DNA from 4 places in the Bacillus cereus group sp. MYBK79-1 genome. Region 3 is predicted to be linked to each of the others. Evidence: predicted binding sites of a transcription regulator. Region 3 holds the regulator's gene; each other region holds the start of a gene.

Region 1 (6,004 bases), on a different contig from region 3:
GCAGCAGCTGTTGCACAAGTATGCCACCAATATGAAGTTCCGTTTGTTATTATTCGTGCACTTTCTGATATTGCTGGTAAAGAATCAAATGTTTCATTTGATCAATTTTTAGATCAAGCAGCTCTTCATTCTACAAACTTTATCGTAAAAGTACTAGAAGAGTTAAAGTAATGTAACAAAAAGGCAACTGTCTCATATAAAGAAAATACATACAGTTGCCTTTTCTTTATTGGCAAATAAGGGGGAGAACACGATGAATGTATATCGTGGAGTTCATGAGTTGATTGGTCATACACCAATTGTAGAAATTACTCGTTTTTCACTTCCAGAAGGGGTCCGTTTATTTGCAAAGCTTGAATTTTATAACCCAGGTGGAAGCGTTAAGGACCGTTTAGGAAGAGAATTAATCGAAGATGCGCTAGAAAAAGGGCTTGTTACCCAGGGTGGAACAATTATTGAACCGACTGCTGGAAATACTGGTATTGGACTGGCACTTGCAGCGTTACAACATGATTTACGCGTTATTGTTTGTGTACCAGAGAAATTTAGTATTGAAAAACAAGAATTAATGAAAGCGCTAGGCGCAACGGTCGTGCATACACCAACTGAGCAAGGAATGACCGGTGCAATTGCAAAAGCAAAAGAATTAGTAAATGAAATACCGAATTCATACTCTCCAAGTCAGTTTGCGAATGAAGCAAACCCTCGTGCTTATTTCAAAACACTAGGTCCTGAACTTTGGTCGGCACTTAACGGAGAGATTAACATATTTGTTGCAGGAGCAGGAACTGGTGGTACATTCATGGGGACTGCATCTTATTTGAAAGAAAAAAATGTAGATATAAAAACGGTTATTGTGGAACCAGAAGGATCCATTTTAAATGGTGGTAAAGCTGGTTCGCATGAAACAGAAGGGATCGGCCTTGAATTCATCCCGCCATTTTTGAAAACATCTTATTTTGATGAAATTCATACAATTTCTGATCGAAATGCATTTTTACGAGTAAAGGAATTAGCGCAAAAAGAAGGACTGCTTGTTGGGAGCTCTTCAGGAGCGGCATTTCATGCAAGTTTACTTGAAGCAGAGCAAGCGGCGCCAGGTACAAATATTGTAACGATTTTTCCTGATAGTAGTGAGCGTTATTTAAGTAAAGACATATACAAAGGATGGGAATAAAAAATGAGAGCAAAGACAAAGTTAATTCATGGTATTCGCATAGGAGAACCTTCAACTGGATCTGTAAATGTACCGATTTATCAAACAAGTACGTACAAACAAGAAGCGGTTGGTAAGCATCAAGGATATGAATATTCACGTACAGGCAATCCAACACGTGCAGCTTTAGAAGAAATGATTGCAGTATTAGAAAACGGTCATGCTGGTTTTGCATTTGGTTCAGGAATGGCTGCTATTACAGCTACAATTATGTTGTTCTCAAAAGGTGACCACGTTATTTTAACAGATGATGTGTATGGTGGAACGTACCGCGTTATCACGAAAGTATTAAATCGCTTCGGTATTGAGCATACATTTGTAGATACAACCAACTTAGAGGAAGTTGTAGAAGCAATTCGTCCAAACACGAAAGCAATTTATGTGGAAACACCAACGAACCCATTATTGAAAATTACTGATATTAAGAAAATATCTACTCTTGCTAAAGAGAAAGATTTATTAACAATTATCGATAACACATTCATGACGCCATATTGGCAGTCGCCGATTACTTTAGGAGCAGACATTGTACTTCATAGTGCAACGAAATATTTAGGAGGTCATAGTGATGTAGTTGCAGGCCTAGTAGTTGTAAATAGCCCGCAATTAGCAGAAGACCTTCACTTTGTACAAAACTCAACAGGAGGCATTCTTGGCCCACAAGATAGCTTCTTACTACTTCGTGGTTTAAAAACATTAGGAATTCGAATGGAAGAGCATGAAACGAATTCACGTGCAATTGCCGAGTTTTTAAATAACCATCCAAAAGTAAATAAAGTATATTACCCAGGTCTTGCATCACATCAAAACCATGAACTAGCAACAGAACAAGCAAATGGATTTGGTGCTATTATCTCATTTGATGTAGATAGTGAAGAAACATTAAATAAAGTACTTGGGAAATTACAATACTTTACACTTGCTGAAAGTTTAGGGGCAGTAGAAAGTTTAATTTCTATCCCATCTCAAATGACACATGCATCAATCCCAGCAGATCGCCGCAAAGAATTGGGAATTACAGATACATTAATTCGTATTTCTGTCGGTATTGAAGACGGTGAAGATTTAATTGAAGATCTAGCGCAAGCGCTAGCATAGTAAAAATGCACTGCTCATATAGGCGGTGCATTTTTATTACATTATTTTGTGAAACTTTTCACAAAATAGACATACACAAATGAAATAATTTCGTGTATATTAAATTCATGAAATGTTACTCACGAACAAACTTGTGAAATGTTTCACAAACAATGAGGTTCATGTAGGAAAGCAACTCTATTTTTTTTGCGCTAATCGGGACTTATTATGACCTATAGGGTCTTGTTTAGTCCACGATAGCAGAATAGGAGGAATTTACATGGTAGTCAAAGAGAAAGTTGTAAATGACATGCAGGAAGTAAAAGAGATGATTGATACGTTAGTGAATAACGGTCAAAAGGCTTTACAAGCATTAGAAAGTTTTACACAAGAGCAAATTGACAACATTGTTCATGAAATGGCATTAGCAGGTGTTGATCAGCATATGCCGCTTGCGAAGTTGGCTGTTGAAGAAACGGGTCGTGGTGTATATGAAGATAAATGTATTAAAAATATTTTTGCTACTGAATATATTTGGCATAGCATAAAGAAAGATAAAACAGTAGGGATCATTCACGAAGATCCTCATGAAGAAATAATAGAAATTGCGGAACCTGTCGGTGTAGTAGCTGGGGTAACGCCAGTAACGAATCCAACGTCGACAACAATGTTCAAAGCATTAGTCGCGATAAAAACGAGAAATCCAATTATTTTCGCATTTCATCCTTCAGCACAAAACTGTTCCATTGCAGCGGCGAAAACAGTATATGATGCAGCGGTGAAGGCAGGTGCACCAAAACATTGTATTCAGTGGATTGAAAAAACTTCTGTAGAAGCAACGAAACAATTAATGAACCATGAGGGTGTTGCACTTGTTTTGGCAACTGGAGGAGCAGCTATGGTGAAATCAGCTTATTCTACTGGAAAACCAGCGCTAGGTGTAGGTCCTGGTAATGTACCATGTTATATAGAGAAGTCAGCACATATAAAACGAGCAGTTAATGATTTAATTTTATCAAAAACATTTGATAACGGTATGATTTGTGCATCAGAACAAGCAATCATTGTGGACAAGGAAATTTATGATGATGTGAAAACAGAAATGATTGCAAACAATTGTTACTTTGTAACAGAGGAAGAGAGAAGAAAATTAGAAAAGCTTGTTATTAATGAAAATACATGTGCAGTAAATAGTGATATTGTAGGGAAATCCGCACAGTATATTGCCGAATTAGTTGGAATTACTGTGCCTGAAAATACAAAAATGCTTGTAGCTGAAATACAAGGTATCGGAGCAGCATATCCACTATCTCGTGAGAAATTGAGTCCAGTATTAGCTTGTGTAAAAGCAAATTCATTAGAAGAAGGATTTACATATTGCGAAGAAATGTTAAACCTCGGTGGTTTAGGTCATTCAGCAGTTATTCATTCTACAAATAAAGAAGTACAAAAGCAGTTTGGATTACGTATGAAAGCTTGCCGTCTTATTGTAAACGCCCCTTCATCACAAGGTGGAATCGGTGACATATATAATGGATTTATTCCATCACTTACGCTTGGTTGCGGCTCGTATGGGAAAAACTCAGTTTCTCAAAACGTAACAGCGACGCATTTATTAAATATAAAAAGGTTGGCAAATAGAAAAAAGAATATGCAGTGGTTCAAATTACCACCAAAAATTTATTTTGAAAAACATGCGACAGCATATTTAGCAAATATGCCTAACATTTCACGTGCATTTATTGTAACGGATCCAGGAATGGTTGAGCACGGATATGTAGATACGGTTACGCATTATTTACGTAAACATGCAAATGATGTAAAAGTCGAAGTTTTCTTTGAGGTCGAGCCAGATCCATCAGATGAAACTGTGTTTAAAGGTGCGGAAATGATGAGAAGTTTTAAGCCAGATGTAATTATCGCACTTGGTGGTGGTTCAGCTATGGATGCAGCGAAAGGGATGTGGCTTTTCTATGAGCGCCCAGAAACAACATTCTATGGAATTAAACAGAAGTTTTTAGATATAAGAAAACGTACATGTAAATATCCGGAATTAGGAAGTAAGGCGCAGTTTGTTGCCATTCCAACAACATCAGGAACAGGATCAGAAGTGACACCATTTGCGGTTATTACAGATAAGAAAAATAATATAAAGTATCCGCTCGCGGATTATGAATTAACACCAGATGTAGCAATTGTTGATCCACAGTTTGTAATGACAGTACCACCACATGTAACAGCAGACACTGGTATGGACGTATTGACACATGCAATCGAGGCGTATGTGTCTGTTCTAGCAAATGACTATACAGATGGATTAGCATTAAAGGCCATTGATCTCGTATTTAAATATTTACCAAGAGCATTTAAAGATGGGAATGACGAAGAAGCACGAGAAAAAATGCATAATGCTTCTGCAATCGCAGGGATGGCATTTGCAAATGCTTTCCTAGGTATTAATCACAGCTTAGCACATAAAATTGGACCAGAATTTCATATTCCGCATGGGCGTGCGAATGCAATTCTTATGCCGCACGTAGTTCGCTATAATGCTATTAAGCCAAGAAAACATGCGTTGTTCCCAAAATATGAGCACTTTGTAGCTGATGAACGTTATGCACATATTGCGAGAATGCTTGGGCTTCCAGCAGGCTCGACAGCAGAAGGTGTGGAATCACTCGTCCAAGCGATTATTGAGCTTGGAAAAAGCTTAAATATAAATATGAGTATTGCAGGACAAGGAGTTGCTAAAGACCAATTTGAAGAGATTTTTGGATTATTAGCAGAAAGAGCTTTTGAAGATCAATGTACAACAGCTAATCCAAAATTACCTCTCATTTCAGAGTTGAAAGCAATTTATATGGAAGCATATAAAGGGGAGTAATGGTTATGAAAGAGTCGCAATAAAGCGGCTCTTTTTCATTTGGAAAACATCTCCCAGAATGGCTGTATTTACTGGTCTTTAAGTTTAATAGAATATGATACAGTGAAATAGGGGAGTGAGAATATAATGAAAGAATTACAAGGGAAAATAGAAGATTATACTCGGTTCGGACAAATCCTTCTCGCTGTAAGTACATTGTTAATGGTTGGCTTATTGATTCCGAATGGAGCAAAAGAAACAATACAATCTTTTGTTATGATGGGGAGCACCATTATATTTTTAAGTTTATCATTCTTTTTCTTTCAGCGTGTGAAAGTGATGCGAGATCAGTTAGAGGGAAATGAATGTGAGTAATATTATGAAATAGAGCACTACGAAAAGAACGAATCTTTTTGTAGTGCTTTTTGTTTTTGTAAAAAATGTATGCGGTTTATATTGACAATGATAATCCTTATCAATTAAAGTAGAATAGTAGTTAATGATTATCATTATCAGTTAGAGGTGGAAGAATGAAAAAATCTATTACGCTATTCACAGCGATTTTATCTATTTTTTTCTTGTTAATAGGTTGCAATGCAAAGGGAGACGAAAAAGCATCTGCAACAAAAACAGAAAAAGGAAAAGAGAAAATCGAAGTTACCGACCTGTCAGGAAGAAAGGTAACATTCGATAAAGTGCCAGAGAGTTTTGCAACATTAAGTATGGGAGACATGAATATTATTCATGCGTTGGGCGGAAAAATAGTGGGTCGTCCGGATGCAAAAATAACTCTTCCAGAGGATATAAAGAAAGTACAAGTAATTGGGAATGCACATCAGCCGAACTTT
Region 2 (6,004 bases), on a different contig from region 3:
TTAATTACCAAATTCTTCCAAAGTTAATAGGCAGGAGTATGGGGAAACTAAATAGTGGGGAAATTCTTCACTTATTTAGTACTTATAGAAATGAGAGGAGAATGTACATGGATGTATCATTATTATTGGAGTATGGTTGGGTATTACTCATCCTAATTGCACTTGAAGGAATTTTAGCTGCTGATAACGCTCTTGTTCTTGCAATTATGGTAAAACATTTACCAGAAGAAAAACGAAAGAAAGCACTATTTTATGGATTAGCGGGGGCATTTGTTTTCCGTTTCGGATCGTTATTTATGATTTCGTTCCTAGTCGACGTATGGCAAGTGCAAGCAATCGGTGCCATTTATCTTATGTTTATCGCTGGTAATCACTTATTTAAAACGTATGTTAAAAAGAATACAGATGAAGACACAGAAGAAAAAGAAGCAAAGAAAAAACAAGAGAACTTTTGGTGGACTGTATTTAAAGTTGAGGTTGCTGATATCGCCTTCGCAGTTGATTCAATTTTAGCTGCTGTTGCATTAGCAATGACTTTACCGAAAACAGGCTTAGGTACAATTGGTAGTCTTGATACTGGGCAATTTGTTGTTATCTTTGTAGGTGGACTTATCGGATTAATCATTATGCGATTTGCAGCAACTGCTTTCGTGCAAATCTTAAAACGTAAACCAGGACTTGAAACTGCAGCATTCTTAATTGTAGGTTGGGTTGGTGTGAAATTAGCAATTTATACATTAGCACATCCTGCATTAAATGTAATTCCGCATTCATTCCCAGAATCTACGCCATGGAAACTTACATTCTGGATTGTATTAGTTGGAATCGCAGTGGGCGGTTGGTTCTTCTCAAAAGAAGTAGAAGTAAAAGTAGACAAAAATTTAGACGAAAAAGCGCTGTAATTACAGCGCTTTTTCTTTTTTCTTTCTCCCTCTCAATGTCCAGAAAAATTTCTATTATACTACCTTTTGTAAACGTTTTCTTGATGCATGTATGTCCTTTTTGTGAAATATTGCACAAACTTATTGAAACTGAGAACAATTCCATGTACTTTATTCATATAAGGAGTATTTATAGACGATGTACTAAAGGAGCGTATCACTCATGCTAGAACAAGGATTAGAATATGTTGTCAAACTGGCTAAGAGCAAAAAACAAATGCTAGATACAAACCCGATGCAATATTTCATTCGTGCTGCACTTGCGGGTATTTATATCGGTTTTATTATTGTACTATGTTTTAAATTAGGTAACTTTTTCCACATTGCAGATTCACCAGCAACTTATTTAGCTGCATCTATGTTTTTCGGAATTGCCCTCGTACTTATTATATATGGCGGTGCTGAATTGTTTACTGGAAATACAATGTACTTCACTGTAGCGACTTTAAGAAAAGAAACAACGATTTCTGATACACTTCGTAACTGGGTCGCTTGTTATGCAGGAAATTTAGCTGGTGCTTTATTCTTTGCCTTACTATTTTATGCAACTGGAATTTTCGAAGCAATTGATCACGGTCATTTCATGAATAAAGTAGTAGAAGGAAAAATGAATACACCTACAATGCAATTATTCTTTAAAGCGATTTTATGTAACTGGCTCGTATGTCTTGCTTGTTTCTTACCTTCTCAAGTGAAAGGTGATACAGCAAAAATTATGATGATGATGCTACTCGTTTTCACATTCTTTTTATCTGGTTACGAGCATAGCATTGCAAACTTATCACTATTTGCTTTATCTTTAGTTTCACCTCATCCAGAGACAATTTCTTTTACAGGTGCTATCCATAACTTAATTCCAGTTACAATCGGTAACATTATTGGCGGGTCTGTATTTGTCGGTATGGTATACCATTACTTAACAAAGAAAGTACCTGACGTGAAACAAGAAGAAACTGAATTAATAGCAGCTCAACAAGAAGAGATTATTCCTCTGCAAGCTCATATGAAACACTAAAAACTCCAAAGGGCACTTTGGAGTTTTTAGCTCCCCACATATTTAACAACAAGGTGCGGATTAATTTCCCCTCCTTCCTTCCCCTTATTAATCCTCTGTTTCATCTTGTGCATACCGATGACATCATTCGTATGAAAGTACATTTCATTTACATATAAACCCTCTTTACAAAAAGCATCTACAAAATCTAATCCACTTTTTTCTCCCCATCCCATGTTAAAGTCAAGGGAAAGAATATTTACATCATAATCCCGAACCATTTGCAAAGCACATTCTACTGTAGTTGCGGGCACATACCCATATGGACAACTTCTTTGATCATCCATATATACATTCATGTTCTATCCCCTCTCTATTTTGCATACGTGATCAACATGTAACATATTGCCCCAAGGCTAATAAAGGGGCCAAATGGAATTTGAGTCCTCATTTTCATACGTTTTAATACTATACCTGCTCCAAAGAAACAAAGACTAAAGCAAGAGGCTAAAAATAAAATCATAAAAATCCCTTTCAGTCCCACTATAAATCCAAGTAGCGAAAGTAATTTTACATCACCTCCCCCAAGCCCTTCTGGATATATCTTTTGCATGCAATATAACAAAATGAATATAACGCCACTACCAACTATACTATCTGCCCAAGTAACTAACGGTACAAAAATACATTCTAAAATGAGTAAACAAGAGAACCAAGCTAAAATACGATTTGGGATTAACATATATATGTAATCTGTAACTGAAATAATAAGAAGTAATGAAAAAAGCGATAAAATGATAATAAGCTCTCGTTCCAATCCGATTATATATACCGTAAGAAAAAATATCATTCCGGTTACAAGTTCAAATACTACGTACAAAATTGAAATTTCCCTCTTACAATTCGTACAACGTCCCCTTTGTATACAAAAAGAAATAATTGGAATCAATTCTTTTGGCTTTAACACATACTTACAATAATGACAATGTGAGCGAGGGACAATGATAGACTCACCTAGTGGAACTCTCATCGCAATTACCATAAAAAAGGAACCAAACACCATCCCCACTAACAATGCATATACATAAGTGAACATCCCTTCCTCTCCTTTCCAGAAGAACATAACAAAAAAAGGAGAGAACTTCTACTTCATATTATCTCTATTCTATTAAAAAAGCAGGCCATTTTCTGGCCTGCTTTCCCCTCTTTTATACGATGAAATATACTGCTTTTAATGGTCCGTGTACGCCGACAACAAGATTCATTTCAATATCTGCCGAGTTACTAGGTCCTGTAATAAAGTTAATACAAGATGCCACTGTCTCACCATTTTCTACACGCGAGTTCATATCCTGAACTGCTTGTGTAATACGAGGTACAAGTGTTTCACGTGGAATAATAGCAAAGTATACAGTCGGTAAAAAGTGTAAAGAACGACCTTGGCCTTTATGACTTTGTACAACGATCGTACCAGATTCAGCTAAAGTATAATCACTAAAGGCAATTCCAATATTCGCTCTTTCTGCGATACGCATATTCTCTTCTTTTTTCTCAGGATCCCATACATTCACTTCAACATTTTGCTTTGGAATCTCTTCTTTAAATAAAGAAGTCAATCCATAAGAATCAAAACGTTCATCTGCCGATAACATAATAGGTCCCCCGCCGTTCTCCATGATTACTTTTTGAATATCTTCACGTAAACGGTCGTTTGTCGTTTCCACCACAGTTGTATGAATGTTTGTACATTGATTTTTAAATACTTGTAACAATTCTTCTTGTGAATAATCTTTTAGCGTTTCTACATTCACATTACTTTTCCATGCTGGACGCTTTACGCCTTCCGTTTTACGCGCGCGTCCGAGTTCTTTTGCAATATTCTCTAGAAAGGACTCACGGTTTTGAATTAATCCTGTCATTATTTGTCCCCGCCTTTCTTATGATCTTTATACCAATCACGGAATCTTTCTTTACTTGGAGCCGGGAATTCACGAATATCTGTCCAGTTTTTAAGTGGCCCAACACCTTTTGATACACGGTTACCAGATGTAAATGGACTCATTGCTGCTGGCGCCATTTTTGATCCCATTTTATATAAAGCGGCTGAAGATGCACCCATACTAAACATTTTCATTGCTAATTTTTCGGCAAGTGGAGCACGCCCTTCTTGCTCAACGATAACTTGACGATGTTTTAATAATAAATCATGTAATGGAATTTTTACTGGACAAGCTTCTGTACACGCTCCGCATAAACTAGAGGCATAAGGAAGCTCTTTGTAATCATCATATCCGCCTAAAAGTGGTGTTAATACCGCACCGATTGGCCCTGAGTATATAGAGCCATATGAATGTCCACCAACATGACGATATACAGGGCATACGTTCACACAAGCAGCACAACGAATACATTGCAATACTGAGCGGAATTCCGATCCAAGAATTTGAGAGCGGCCATTATCAACAACAACTAAGTGGAATTCTTCAGGTCCATCTACTTCCTCTTCTTGAATTGGTCCCGCTACAGTTACATAACTGGTTAATTTTTGCCCTACTGCACTACGACATAGTAAACCAACTAAAACATCTAATTCTTCCATTGTCGGAACCATACGTTCCATACCCATTACTGCAATTTGAGTTTTCGGAATCGACATGACAAGATCGGCATTCCCCTCGTTTGTTACTAAACAAAGAGAACCAGTATTTGCAACAGCGAAGTTACAACCTGTCACACCAATTTCCGCATCCATAAATTTCTCACGAAGTTGTTTACGAACAAACTTCGTCATTTCGTATGGATCGTCAGAATTTTCATAACCAAGCTTTTCTTTAAATACATCACGAATTTGCGTTCTATTTTTATGAAGTGCAGGCGCAATAATATGTGAAGGTGGATCGTTATCTACTTGCAGAATATACTCTCCTAAGTCACTTTCTAACACTTCACAACCGATTTCTTCAAGCGCATGGTTCATACTAATTTCTTCTGTTACCATCGACTTTGATTTTACTACTTTTTTTGCCTGCTTCTTTTTGGCAACATCTTGAATATACTTTGCTGCTTCCTCTTTCGTTTTCGCAAAGTACACATATCCGCCTCTTTTTGATACATTTTCACTTAACTGCATTAAGTAATAATCAAGATTTTCTAACGTATGTTGACGAATTTCTTCACCGAGTTCACGCCATTCTTCCCAGTTTCCTAATTCATCCGCCGCTTTTAAGCGATTCGTATATAATCGTGTTTGTGCAGAAGATACTGCTCCGCGCATAAACGAATCTTGAATTCCATCGCCAACGCGATCATTAAATTTTTTCTCACTGATTTTCATAGACATAGCTTATGTTCCCCCTTCATGAGCGACTATTCAGTACCTCAGCAATATGCATTACTTTTATTTCTTTTCCTAAACGCTCAATACGTCCGCCAATGTTTAACAAACACCCACAATCTGCACCGATTAAATAATCCGCACCTGTTTCCATTGCACTATCTACCTTTTCATCTACCATTTGCTCAGAAATTGGAGTCATCTTCACTGAAAACGTTCCCCCAAACCCGCAACAATTTTGTGCGTTTGGCAGTTCTCTCACAATTAATCCTTTTACGTTTGATAATAAAATTCCTGGTGCCTCTTTTACTCCAAGCAGGCGTGTCATATGACACGATTTATGAATAGTAGCGATCCCTGGTAAACTTGCCCCAACATCTGTCACTTTTAAAACATCTACAATAAATTGTGTGAATTCATATGTTTTATCAGCAATCTTTTGTGCACGTTTAGCCCACTTCGGATCATCTTTAAAAACATGCGGATACTCATGAAACATTGTCGCACAAGAACCAGATGGCGTAACGATATATTCTGCATCTTCGAAAGTTTCAATCATATGTTTCATCGCTTCTTTTGCTGCTTCTACATGGCCGCTATTATAAGCAGGCTGACCACAACAAACTTGTGCTTCTGGAAATTCAATTTCACAACCTAAACGCTCCAACACTTCAACTGTTGCTTTGCCGACGTTTGTTTCAAACATATCGACTAAACAAGTAACAAATAAAGTAA
Region 3 (6,004 bases):
CCTAGATTCTAACAATGAAGTATCGATATGGTCAAGAGAGAAAGCGACAAAATTCTACAGAAATTCATTTCCTTTTCTAAAAAACATAAAAAAACATCCATTTCTATATAGAAATGGATGTTTTTCGAGCAAACGGAATTACATCATTCCGCCCATACCACCCATGCCCATGCCGCCCATGTCAGGCATTGCTGGTGCATTTGGTTCTGGCTTGTCAGCTACTACAGCTTCAGTCGTTAAGAACATAGCTGCAACAGATGCTGCGTTTTGAAGTGCAGAGCGAGTTACTTTAGCTGGATCTACGATACCAGTTTCAAGCATGTTAACCCACTCGCCAGTAGCTGCGTTGAAACCAACGCCTACTTTTTCGCCTTTCAGACGCTCTACAACTACAGATCCTTCTAGACCAGCGTTGATTGCGATTTGACGAACTGGCTCTTCTAGTGCACGAAGTACGATGTTGATACCTGTTGCTTCGTCGCCTTCAGCTACGATAGAAGCTACTTTCGTGTATACGTTCATAAGTGAAGTACCACCACCTGCAACGATACCTTCTTCTACTGCTGCACGAGTTGAGTTAAGTGCATCTTCAATACGAAGTTTGCGCTCTTTTAACTCAGTTTCAGTTGCTGCACCTACTTTAATTACTGCTACGCCACCTGCAAGTTTTGCAAGACGCTCTTGTAATTTTTCACGATCGAATTCAGAAGTTGTTTCTTCTAATTGCGCACGGATTTGGCCAATGCGAGCTTCGATTTGTTGTGAATTTCCAATACCTTCAACTACAGTTGTGTTTTCTTTCGTTACAACAACTTTACCAGCGCGTCCTAAAGATTCAATTGTAGCAGATTTTAAGTCACGACCTAATTCTTCAGTGATTACTTCGCCACCAGTTAAGATTGCGATATCTTCTAGCATTGCTTTACGACGGTCACCAAATCCAGGAGCTTTAACAGCTACTACATTGAATGTACCACGAAGTTTGTTCACTACTAATGTAGCTAACGCTTCGCCTTCTACGTCTTCAGCGATGATAAGAAGTGGTTTACCTTGTTGTACCACTTGCTCTAATACTGGTAAGATTTCTTGGATGTTAGAAATCTTTTTATCAGTAATTAAGATGTATGGGTTATCAAGAACCGCTTCCATTTTGTCAGAATCAGTAATCATGTAAGGAGATGCATATCCACGATCAAATTGCATACCTTCTACTACGTCTAATTCTGTTGTGAATCCTTTAGACTCTTCTAAAGTAATAACGCCGTCGTTACCAACGCGCTCCATTGCTTCAGCGATTAATTGACCTACTTCTTCGTCAGCCGCAGAAATAGCAGCTACTTGTGCGATAGAAGATTTACCTTCGATTGGTTTAGAAATCTCTTTTAATTCTGCAATTGCAGCAGTAACAGCTTTTTCGATACCTTTACGAAGACCCATTGGGTTCGCACCAGCTGTTACGTTTTTAAGACCTTCACGAATCATAGCTTGTGCTAATACAGTTGCAGTTGTTGTTCCGTCACCAGCTACATCATTTGTTTTGCTAGCAACTTCTGCTACTAATTTCGCACCCATGTTTTCGAATGCATCTTCTAATTCAATTTCTTTTGCGATTGTTACACCGTCATTTGTAATAAGTGGTGAACCAAATTTTTTCTCAAGTACAACGTTACGACCTTTTGGTCCAAGCGTTACTTTTACTGCGTTTGCAAGAGTGTCGACACCGCGAAGCATCGAACGACGTGCTTCTTCACTAAATTTAATATCTTTTGCCATAATAATTGACCCCCTTGGATTTTTTAAGATTTATATAATTAACCGATAACTGCTAAAATGTCACTTTCACGTAAAATCAAGTAGTCAGTACCTTCGTATTTCACTTCAGTACCTGCATATTTTGAGAAGATGATAAGATCACCTGCTGCTACCTCTAAAGCAACACGCTCACCATTTTCAAGCACTCGACCAGTACCTACTGCAATAACTTTACCCTCTTGTGGTTTTTCTTTTGCAGTGTCTGGTAATACAATACCACTTGCTGTTTTTTCTTCCGCTTGAACAAGCTCAATTACAACGCGATCACCTAATGGCTTTAGCATGAACAATAACCTCCTCATTTTGTTATGTAAATTTTTTTATTAGCACTCAAGTCACCCGAGTGCTAACACACTTCTAATAATAAATAATCTCAATTTCTTTTGCAAGTAAAAAAATCATAATTTTTTCGCAAATTCAGCTATACACTTTTCTATATAGAGTCCCTCTTCTTCTACCTTTACCATATGAATCGTTGTTTCCACTACTCGTATGTTACAATATGAAAGGACACCCTAAGTTGTTTTCGCTACACAGACAACTTTCTCCTGTCTTCTATTATAATTTCAAATGAGGATTTACAAAAAAAACATAATTTACGTGAGGTTTATATCGTAGGTAGCATATTTACATGTTATCCTACCTTATCTCATACACTAGAGTTAGAAAGGATGGTTAAACCATTTGAAAAAACAATATTGGTGGGTTATCGTTACATACATTTTAATGCAGTTGTCATCCATTGCTGGATTACCGCTTCTCCTGAAAACTGGACTTTATGATAACAGGGGATTTACTAGGGAGGAGAAACTCCAACTCATAACTGGCCACTGGGCAATCATTAGTTTCTTTATTGCATTATGTATCGTACTTTGGTTACTTAGAACAGATATTCGTGACAGACGTTTAGATACAATGCGCTCTTCGGTTCCAGCTACGATCGGTTGGATTTTTATCGGGTTCTTCTTAGCATTTTTCTCGCAAAGTATTGCCGGTATGATAGAAATGCGTTTATTAGGAATTAAACCTGGATCTGAAAATACAGCGAGACTTATGGATATCGCAAGAACGACACCTTGGTTCCTTATCGTTATATCTATAATAGGACCTATTTTGGAAGAAATCGTATTTAGAAAAATTTTATTTGGTACACTTTATAAGAAGTTTAACTTCTTTATTGCTGCTATCATTAGTTCTCTCGTATTCGCAGCAATTCATTTTGATTTCACTCACTTATTGGTATACACTTCTATGGGACTCGTATTCGCTTTTTTATATGTAAAAACGAAGCGTATTATCGTCCCTATCGCAGCTCATGTTGCAATGAATACATTAGTTGCAGTTGCTCAAGTTTTAATGAGCAATGAACAAATTCAAGAAATGATTAAAGAAGCTGAAAAAATGCAAGGCTTTATCGGAGGATTTTTAGTATGAGAAACTCACCATTGTTCATGGCTGCATTGTACTTCCTTCTTGGGTGTATCTTTACACGCTTCGCCATTACGAACGTAACAGATACAATCTGGAATATGTGGACAATACTATTTGCAGTTATGGCAACAATTGATTTTAATTTGGCACTTCGCCTTATCTTAGTTAAATTCACAAAGAAAAAACAATAATAAAACGCAGAGGTCGCTTCCTCTGCGTTTTATTGTGGATAATTCTTTAAAAAGTAAACAAGTGTTTGTAACTCTACTGCTAAATCAATATGGTGAATTCTTATATTATCTGACACATTTAAGCGCGCTGGTGTGAAATTTAAAATACCATGCACGTTCGTTTCTGCCAATCTATCTGCTACAGATTGTGCTACTGTAGCGGGTACTGTTAATATTGCCACTTGTATATCAGTTGATAAACGTTCTTCTAATTCATCTAAATGATATACAGGAATGCCCCCGATTTCTGTCCCGACTTTCTCTTCACTAACATCAAACGCCATTTCAATTTTTGTATTATTGTTTTTCGTGAAATTATAATGTAAGAAAGCGGTCCCTAAATTACCTACTCCAATAAGTGCTACACGTGTTATATCATCTTGGTCGAGTGTTTCACGGAAAAATGATAATAAATAATTTACGTTATATCCATAACCTTTTTTCCCTAACGCTCCAAAATATGAAAAATCTCTTCGAATCGTTGCGGAATCAACTTTTACCGCTTCGCTCAATTCGGCTGATGAAACACGTTGCTTACCAGAAAGAGATAAGTTTTGGATAAATCGATAGTATAGAGGCAATCGTTTGGCAGTGGCCTGTGGAATTTTTTGCTGATCCATATAACCTCTCCTCTCTTCCTATCTTTATTCATATACTTGAATCAAATACAGAAGTTTAGCACTCATGAATTTCCCTGTATAATAAAGAGAAGAAGTATTCTCTCTTTATTTTAAACTATACACTATTTTTAGTATGATTGAGAAATATAAACATGGCAAAGTTAAGAAATTATTTGAGGTGAAAACATTGATTTTATTACAAGTAAACGCGCTTACGAAATTATACGGTGCAGAAACGATTCTTGCAAACATAAAATTGGAAGTTCAAACGAAAGATCGTATCGCACTAGTCGGACGAAATGGGGCCGGAAAATCTACATTATTAAAAATAATAGCTGGTGAGCTATCTCATGATGGTGGCGAAATTATAAAACCGAAAGATGTCTCAATCGGATACTTAGCTCAAAATACCGGATTAGAAACGTCTTTAACAATTTGGGATGAAATGTTAACCGTCTTTACACACTTGCAGCAAATGGAGACAAAACTTCGAAGGCTAGAGCACGAAATGGGAAAAGAAGAAAACTTTTCAAACGAGGCTACATACGAAAGATTATTAGCTGACTATGACCAATTACAATTAAATTATAAAGATCAAGGTGGCTATCAGTACGAAGCAGATATTCGCTCGATTTTAAGTGGGCTTGGCTTCCCAGTTGAAACGCACCAAACGACAATTTCTACATTAAGCGGTGGACAAAAAACACGATTAGCTCTCGGTAAATTATTATTAACGAAACCAGACCTACTTATTTTGGACGAGCCTACAAACCATTTAGACATCGAAACATTAACATGGCTTGAACAATATCTACAAGGCTATCCTGGCGCAATACTAATCGTTTCCCATGACCGTTATTTCTTAGATAAACTCGTTACACAAGTATATGAAATTTCGAATAAAGAAAGCAGACGATTTGTTGGTAACTACAGTAAATATTTAGACTTAAAATCAGCGCTATACGAGCAAGAAATGAAACGTTATGAAAAACAACAAGATGAAATCGCTAAGCTTGAGGACTTCGTTCAAAAAAATATAGCGCGTGCATCTACGACAAAACGTGCCCAAAGCCGTCGTAAACAATTAGACCGAATGGAATTATTAACAAGACCATTAGGTGATTCTAAGTCAGCTTCCTTCCACTTCGATATCGAAAAACAAAGTGGAAATGATGTTTTACAAGTAAAGGATGCAACTATCGGCTATGATGAGGATCCGATTATTGAACATGTAACGATGCGCTTAACTCGCGGGGATAGCGTTGCTTTAGTTGGTCCAAACGGAATTGGGAAATCCACATTATTAAAATCACTTGTGAATAAGTTACCACTATTACATGGTGATGTTTCTTTCGGATCCAATGTATCTGTTGGTTATTATGATCAAGAACAAGCAAACTTAACATCTTCTAAGCGGGTTTTAAATGAGTTATGGGATGAATATCCCTTGCAGCCTGAAAAAGAGATTCGCACGATATTAGGTAACTTCTTATTCACAGGGGATGATGTACTAAAACCAGTATCTTCTCTTAGTGGTGGACAAAAAGCTCGATTAGCTCTTGCAAAACTTATGATGCAAAAATCGAATTTATTAATTCTTGATGAACCTACGAACCATCTTGATTTAAATAGTAAAGAGATTTTAGAGAATGCTTTAATTGATTATCCAGGCACCCTTCTATTTGTCTCCCATGACCGCTACTTTATTAATCGTGTAACGACGACCGTTGTTGAGTTGTCAACAGAAGGTGCACAAGAGTATTTAGGCGATTACGATTACTACGTTGAAAAGAAAAATGAAATGATTGAACGTGCAGCATTTGAACAACAAGAACAGCAAGAAAACCAAGCACCTGTTCAAAAAACTGTTGCTCAAGAAAAATTAAATTATCTCGAAGAAAAAGAGCGGAA
Region 4 (6,004 bases), on a different contig from region 3:
CGATTACTCTAAGCTGATTTCCTATATGGAAAAAGAAACAGGTGGTAAAACAAAAGTTCTTTTTGAAAATAAGGAACCACAAGTGTATAAAGCTGAAGATGTTTCAGTATCAATGAATAGCTATACATTAGTTGAATTAAATGGATTCCATACAAACTTCGACATCCCGTTTAACCGTCAAACAGAGGGCGGAGTTATTCTTGTGAACTACAGTGTAAAAAATAGTTCAGCTAAAGATATTTATTATATGCCAGCATTGGACATGTCATTTACTGGTGCGCAGAAAGCATATAGTAACTATAAAGATTTAATTCCAAAAGAAGATCAGCTACCAACTAAGCTCGCTCCAACGAATGATTACTTAGTAAAAGCAGGAGAAACTATTTCTGGTTATATCGCTTATCCATTCGGAAAAGATGATCTAGCCAAAATTTCAAGTCTCTCAACAGTCTCAGTCACAGTCCCAACTGCACAAGCTAATAAAGGAAAATTTGATGCTCCAATCGGAAGCCCTGGAAGCTTTTCATTAAGTTTAAACAAGCAAGGCGCTGAAAAGGTTGCAACAAATAACACTTTCTACCAAGATAAAGCTACAGCCAATAACATGGGCGATAAAAAAATGTTAAAAGAGAAATCAAGTATTAATAACAGCCAAGAATTAGGCTCTGTTAACGTTACATTAGACGGATACCAATTCACTCAATTTACACCAAATTCCGTCGAATCTCCACGCTTTGCAAATTTTAAAAACGGTCTTGTTCTGTTAACAGTAAAATTCAAGCTTGACAACAAAGATGCTCAAGACGTTTCACTATCTCCTATAAGCTCTACCTTAAGAGTAAATGATGGTACACAATATACGATTAATGAAGGTATGCTACTAAATTACGACTATAATGCTGCAGTTAAAACTGGAACATCTGGAGAGTTACTACAAGTCTATATATTAGATCAAGAGCAGTATGAAAAGATTTGGAAAGACAAAAGCTTTGAGATTGAGTTAGGACCTATGAGAAATAAAGAAGCTAAAGATATTTCACAAGGTAAAAAAGCTAAATTTGCATTACCGAAATAGATTACTAAATATATAATAGAAAAGGCATATAACATAGGATTGTTATATGCCTTTTCTATTTGTATAAAGGACAAAATTTTAATTTAAATGTATACATTTATCATTACCTATCCGTTGTATAAGTGTAGGGAGGAAAAGTGATGGGAAAAGAAAATATATTGACCTCCTATCTTATCAATTTAGGAGAGGAAGTGTTCAAACTACTACTAGCGAAAGGGGCTATAAAAGAAGATGCAGAAGACATCATCCAAAATACCTTCTATAAAGTATACACATTGCTAGATGATCTAACCGAGCGCAACATACGTCCATGGTTTTTCAGAGTCGCATTAAACGAATACATTGACTTGAAGAGAAAAAAGGAGCAACAAAACATCTATTTAACTGAAGAGATTTATTCAAAATTACAATATACAGACCGAGAACTGGATGCTGTTTTAAATAAATATGAGATTTTCTATCTATTAAAAGATATAAAACTAGAATATAAAGAAGCCTTCTTTTTAAAGTACTACTACAATTTTTCATATGAGGAAATCGCCCTAATACTAGATATTCAAGTAAACAGCGTTAAACAAAAATTACATCGCGCACGTAAAGCCATTCATTCAAAAATAGGAGGAAAATATTAATGGATACTTCTTTAAAAGGTGCATTAAAAAAAGCTAAAAGGAAACAGTTACTTAAAATCATCATTACTTCTATTATCGTTGTAATCATGCTTATCCCTATAATTTATAAAGTTGGCAATTACTTTGCAGCGAAAAGCTCTACGAAGCTTCATGAACGACTCTTTTTACATAACGCTATTGCAGAACCAAATGTACAAATTGATTCTCAAGTAACGAGTAATTCATCCATGTTTGGCGGCAATATTATATCAAATCGTTCTAAAAACATTAATGGTTATGTAGTCCCGTGGAATACATTAACAAGCTCCTATGGTTGGCTCCGTATCAATATCGATTCCAATGAATTAACGCCTGGTTTTTATTGGTCCGATACAGAGTTCTATGAGTACGATAAACAAACAAAGAAAAAATTTGCAACATTTTATAATCCCGCTATTAAAGAATATTTTGATGGTGTCCAAAATGAATTAGGGGAAGTTTCACAAATGAACAACTATGTTGCCGAAGTTGCTATCTCCTTCAACCAGCCCTACACACTACAAGAAATTAAAGAAAAAATTCCAGACAACTTAAACATTGTATGGCTATATATGATCTCACCAATTAGAGATGAAAGCAAAGGACCTGCTGGTATGCCCGTTTATGGATTTAATCCAGATAAGTCCCCTAAAGAAGCGTACAAAGAGTTCGTTGATTCACTTAACCAATACGATGACGATGGACATGACGAAACTATCCAGAAGTTTTTAAAATTAAACAAGGGCAAACCATTTGAACAAGTGAAAATTTCAGGTGTTATGCTAACAGGAAAAACAGAAAACTTTAAGGCATTAGAAAAACAAGACTTTATCCGCGGTGCTTCTGTAGGGGTTACTGCACAAGTTGTTCCTTATATAAAACCAGAGAAATAATAAGGAAAAGACAAGCTAAACTAATAGTAGCTAGTTAAAAGAACATACATGAAGGGAGCTACCTATTTTAGTGGAGAGCTCCCTTCATGTATTATTCACCCTCCAAACAATACATTTCCAAATACTTTATGTACAAATGAAAAATCACAATCTTTGTTCACACTTTATCCATTGTGAATCTTTTCACAATGGATATATAATAAACATGTAAATAACATATTGGAGGGATTTCAATGGTTATCAATTTTTTAAGAACTGATAAACGTGCTGCTTTCATATTATTATTTTTACGATTTTACATAGGATATGCATGGCTCGCTGCTGGGATAGGTAAAGTTTTCGGACAATCTTTTGATGCAAGTGGTTTTCTAAAGGGCGCTATTGCTCAGGCATCAGGTGACCACCCTGCCGTACAAACTTGGTGGGCAGATTTCCTTCAACACTTTGTTCTTCCAAACGCAGACCTATTTAGCTTTTTAGTTCAATGGGGAGAAATTTTAGTAGGTCTAGGTTTAATTTTAGGCGGATTAACAAAAACTGCTGCATTCTTTGGAATTATAATGAATCTTTCATTTTTACTAAGTGGAACTGTTAGTGTAAACCCAAATTTACTTATTTTAACTATGTTCATTTTAGTTGCAGGTCATAATGCTGGACGTATTGGATTAGATGGCTATGTTTTCCCTAAACTTTTCCGTAAAAACAACCATGAAGCATATAAATTAAGTAAAACTGCGTAGTAACAGTTTACTTTTAAAATATAAATAAGAAAAAGAGCCTACGTATAGGCTCTTTTTCTTATTTACTCCAAATTTAAACTCTTAACGAACCGCGAAATCCTCTAGCAGCATAGTATGAATCTGCTCCATTGTGGTACACAAAAACGTGTCCGAAGCGATAATCGCAAAATAGAGCACCTCCGAGTTCTCTAATATCTGAAGGCGTTTGTACCCAGCTTGATGATTTCATATCGAAATCCCCAAGCTGTTGCAACTCTCGATATTGTTCTTCCGTTAATAATTCAATACCCATAGCATTTGCTACATCAATAACGTTATTTTCTGGTTTATGTTTTTTTCTTGACTCTAACGCTTCAAGATCATAACAAAAACTTCTGCGACCTTTAGGACTCTCCTTTGAACAATCATAGAAAGTATACTCGTCCTTCTCTTCATCATAACCAACAACATCCGGCTCACCGCCAGTTACTTCCATTTCATGAATTGACCATAATTTTTCATTATTAGTAGCTAGCTTTGCTTCAACTTTAGCCCATTCAAGACCTTCATGGCGATTCATGTTTTTCTCAAAACGAGCTTGTAATACTTTTAATAGTTCTTCACGTTGTTCTACAGATAACTCATTTTTATTCGCTGTCATATTAGTCCTCCGAATTACGTTTCCTTATAATCATAATGGTTTGCATACAGTTTACAACAATCTGACCCGATTGCACAACGGAAAATCCCTGTACGAATATTCATTATATAGTACGAAAGCCCTCCATACTTTCTCCAAGAATATAGTGGGAAAACCACATCAAGTTCTGCTTCATAATAGCTACATTCATTCCTGGCTGATCAGAACTATATGCCATTCCTTTAAATATAATTAATTCTGTATCAACTTCCATATCTCTTAATCCTTCATATAGCTCATATGCATTTGTAATTGGAATTCTTACATCCTTTTCCCCATGTTGAATTAACGTAGGCGTACAGGCTGATTTAATATATGTCATTGGTGATGTTTTCTTATATATATCCGGATCATTCCATGGAGTATTTCCTAAATACATGCTAATAAAGTAAGGGATATCTGTATTTACATAATGGGTACCCCAGTTCGTAATTCCGCCCCCAACTGAAATAGCTTTAAATCTACTGCTAAATGTAGAACAAAAAGCTGATATATATCCTCCGTTACTCCATCCCATAACTCCTACTCTCTCTTTATCTACCATCCCTTTTTCAACTAGTGCATCCACTCCAGATATAATATCATCATAATCAACAAATCCTTGTTTTCTATAGTTTGCTTGTAAAAATTCATTACCATAACCAGAACTTCCTCTATAGTTTGGCTCTAAAACGATAAAGCCTTTTTCGATAAACTGTTCAATCGGATATTTCTCATTAAAACAGTCTGAAAATATCGGAAAGGACGCCCAATTCGGACCACCATGGATTACTACTAATAAGGGATATTTTTTATTTGCCTCAAACTCTACTGGGGTTGATAAAACACCTTCTATTTCAAGACCATCACTACTTCTCCATGAGATGATTTCCCTGTTACTTTTAAGCTTGCCTTCGAAAAAGCTATTTTCATTCGTTATTTTTTTATCATCCAAATAGATTTCAAAGGTTTCATTTGTTATAGCCTTAGTATATGTTATATGATTGCCATCCCTTGTTATAGAGGCATCCATTATAAACCCATCTACTATTTCGCTTAACATTTCTACAGTGCCATCCTCACACAGCAAGCCAATACGGTAATTCGTTTTATCCTGCCATCTAATTAAAATTCCTTTAGCTGTCCACTGTAATGGCATAACCGTACTATCAAAATTTGTTAAAGGTTGAATTATTTCTCCAGTATTCAGATCATATATCTCTACTGTACTATCTTGTATATGATTTCTATAGTAATCCTTCTCTCTTATGCTTGCTGCGTAACATATTTTATCGCCCTCGGGAGAAAAGCAGACGCTCCCTCCTAACAACTTATCCATATTCATTTTCCGTATTTCTCCAACTTCAACATCTAATATGTAGAGATCACCATTCATATAATCGTTTAAGTTTGGCGTAGCCATACATACAACCTTTTTCCCATCATTTGAAATATCAAAGTTATGTATATAAAACTCCTTACCATCCGTTAGTTGATAAACACCATTAATCTCACGTTCCTCTTTATCATTTTGTATCACTTTTTCTATCTCAATGTAGTATAAACAATTATTCCGATGTTCCTTACCTACATGGTGGAAATCTCCATATCGTTCCTTATACTTCTTTATTTCCTCACATTCTTTTGACTGTGCAACATAATAAAAACCTTTACCAGTAGGCTCCCATTTGAATGTATTAACTCCATCCTTCTCATTTGTAATTTGAACCTCACTACCACCGTCTATTGATTTAACAAAGATCTGATTTGTATTAGCTCCGTCACTGCCTGGGCTAAGGTATGCAATAGTCTTAGAATCTGGAGACCATAATGGATGTGTACTATCTATATCCCCATTTGTTAGTGGATAACTCTGTCCTTTATCTTTCTCATATATCCATACATGATTTCTATACGTATTGTCGTCCCAGTTAGCTGTCTTTTTTACAAATGCTACGTTTTTTCCATCATCACTTATGTTTGCACTT

What was found. The regulator Rex, encoded in region 3, represses fermentation and respiration genes when NADH is low (regulators of the CRP and FNR family bind a similar motif). The targets are predictions, from matches to a motif close to TTGTGAAATATTTCACAA.
Region 1: adhE (bifunctional acetaldehyde-CoA/alcohol dehydrogenase) is a predicted target of Rex. The motif match lies at 2,446-2,463, and genes of this name have one in related genera.
Region 2: ACTFOB_RS20155 (formate/nitrite transporter family protein) is a predicted target of Rex. The motif match lies at 1,003-1,020, and genes of this name have one in related genera.
Region 4: ACTFOB_RS23040 (DoxX family membrane protein) is a predicted target of Rex. The motif match lies at 2,790-2,807, and genes of this name have one in related genera.

The regions. Positions count from the first base shown of each region.
Region 1 covers NZ_JBQAEO010000002.1:4,791-10,794, reverse strand. Annotated here, with positions in the region: gene mtnN (5'-methylthioadenosine/S-adenosylhomocysteine nucleosidase) at 1-171, shown strand, start outside; gene ACTFOB_RS04770 (O-acetylserine dependent cystathionine beta-synthase) at 254-1,177, shown strand; gene ACTFOB_RS04765 (bifunctional cystathionine gamma-lyase/homocysteine desulfhydrase) at 1,181-2,314, shown strand; gene adhE (bifunctional acetaldehyde-CoA/alcohol dehydrogenase) at 2,574-5,177, shown strand; gene ACTFOB_RS04755 (YrhC family protein) at 5,304-5,531, shown strand; gene ACTFOB_RS04750 (helical backbone metal receptor) at 5,687-6,004, shown strand, end outside.
Region 2 covers NZ_JBQAEO010000014.1:65,296-71,299, forward strand. Annotated here, with positions in the region: yybP-ykoY riboswitch at 1-17, shown strand, start outside; gene ACTFOB_RS20150 (TerC family protein) at 108-902, shown strand; gene ACTFOB_RS20155 (formate/nitrite transporter family protein) at 1,105-1,956, shown strand; gene ACTFOB_RS20160 (cyclic-phosphate processing receiver domain-containing protein) at 1,983-2,294, opposite strand; gene ACTFOB_RS20165 (prepilin peptidase) at 2,309-3,031, opposite strand; gene ACTFOB_RS20170 (LutC/YkgG family protein) at 3,144-3,854, opposite strand; gene ACTFOB_RS20175 (LutB/LldF family L-lactate oxidation iron-sulfur protein) at 3,854-5,275, opposite strand; gene ACTFOB_RS20180 ((Fe-S)-binding protein) at 5,292-6,004, opposite strand, start outside.
Region 3 covers NZ_JBQAEO010000031.1:6,073-12,076, forward strand. Annotated here, with positions in the region: gene groL (chaperonin GroEL) at 139-1,773, opposite strand; gene groES (co-chaperone GroES) at 1,812-2,096, opposite strand; gene ACTFOB_RS26075 (lysostaphin resistance A-like protein) at 2,497-3,246, shown strand; gene ACTFOB_RS26080 (YdiK family protein) at 3,243-3,434, shown strand; gene ACTFOB_RS26085 (redox-sensing transcriptional repressor Rex) at 3,464-4,093, opposite strand; gene ACTFOB_RS26090 (ABC-F family ATP-binding cassette domain-containing protein) at 4,281-6,004, shown strand, end outside.
Region 4 covers NZ_JBQAEO010000020.1:9,990-15,993, reverse strand. Annotated here, with positions in the region: gene ACTFOB_RS23055 (DUF5068 domain-containing protein) at 1-1,075, shown strand, start outside; gene ACTFOB_RS23050 (RNA polymerase sigma factor) at 1,216-1,707, shown strand; gene ACTFOB_RS23045 (sigma factor regulator N-terminal domain-containing protein) at 1,707-2,618, shown strand; gene ACTFOB_RS23040 (DoxX family membrane protein) at 2,852-3,358, shown strand; gene ACTFOB_RS23035 (DUF4256 domain-containing protein) at 3,432-3,998, opposite strand; gene ACTFOB_RS23030 (S9 family peptidase) at 4,102-6,004, opposite strand, start outside.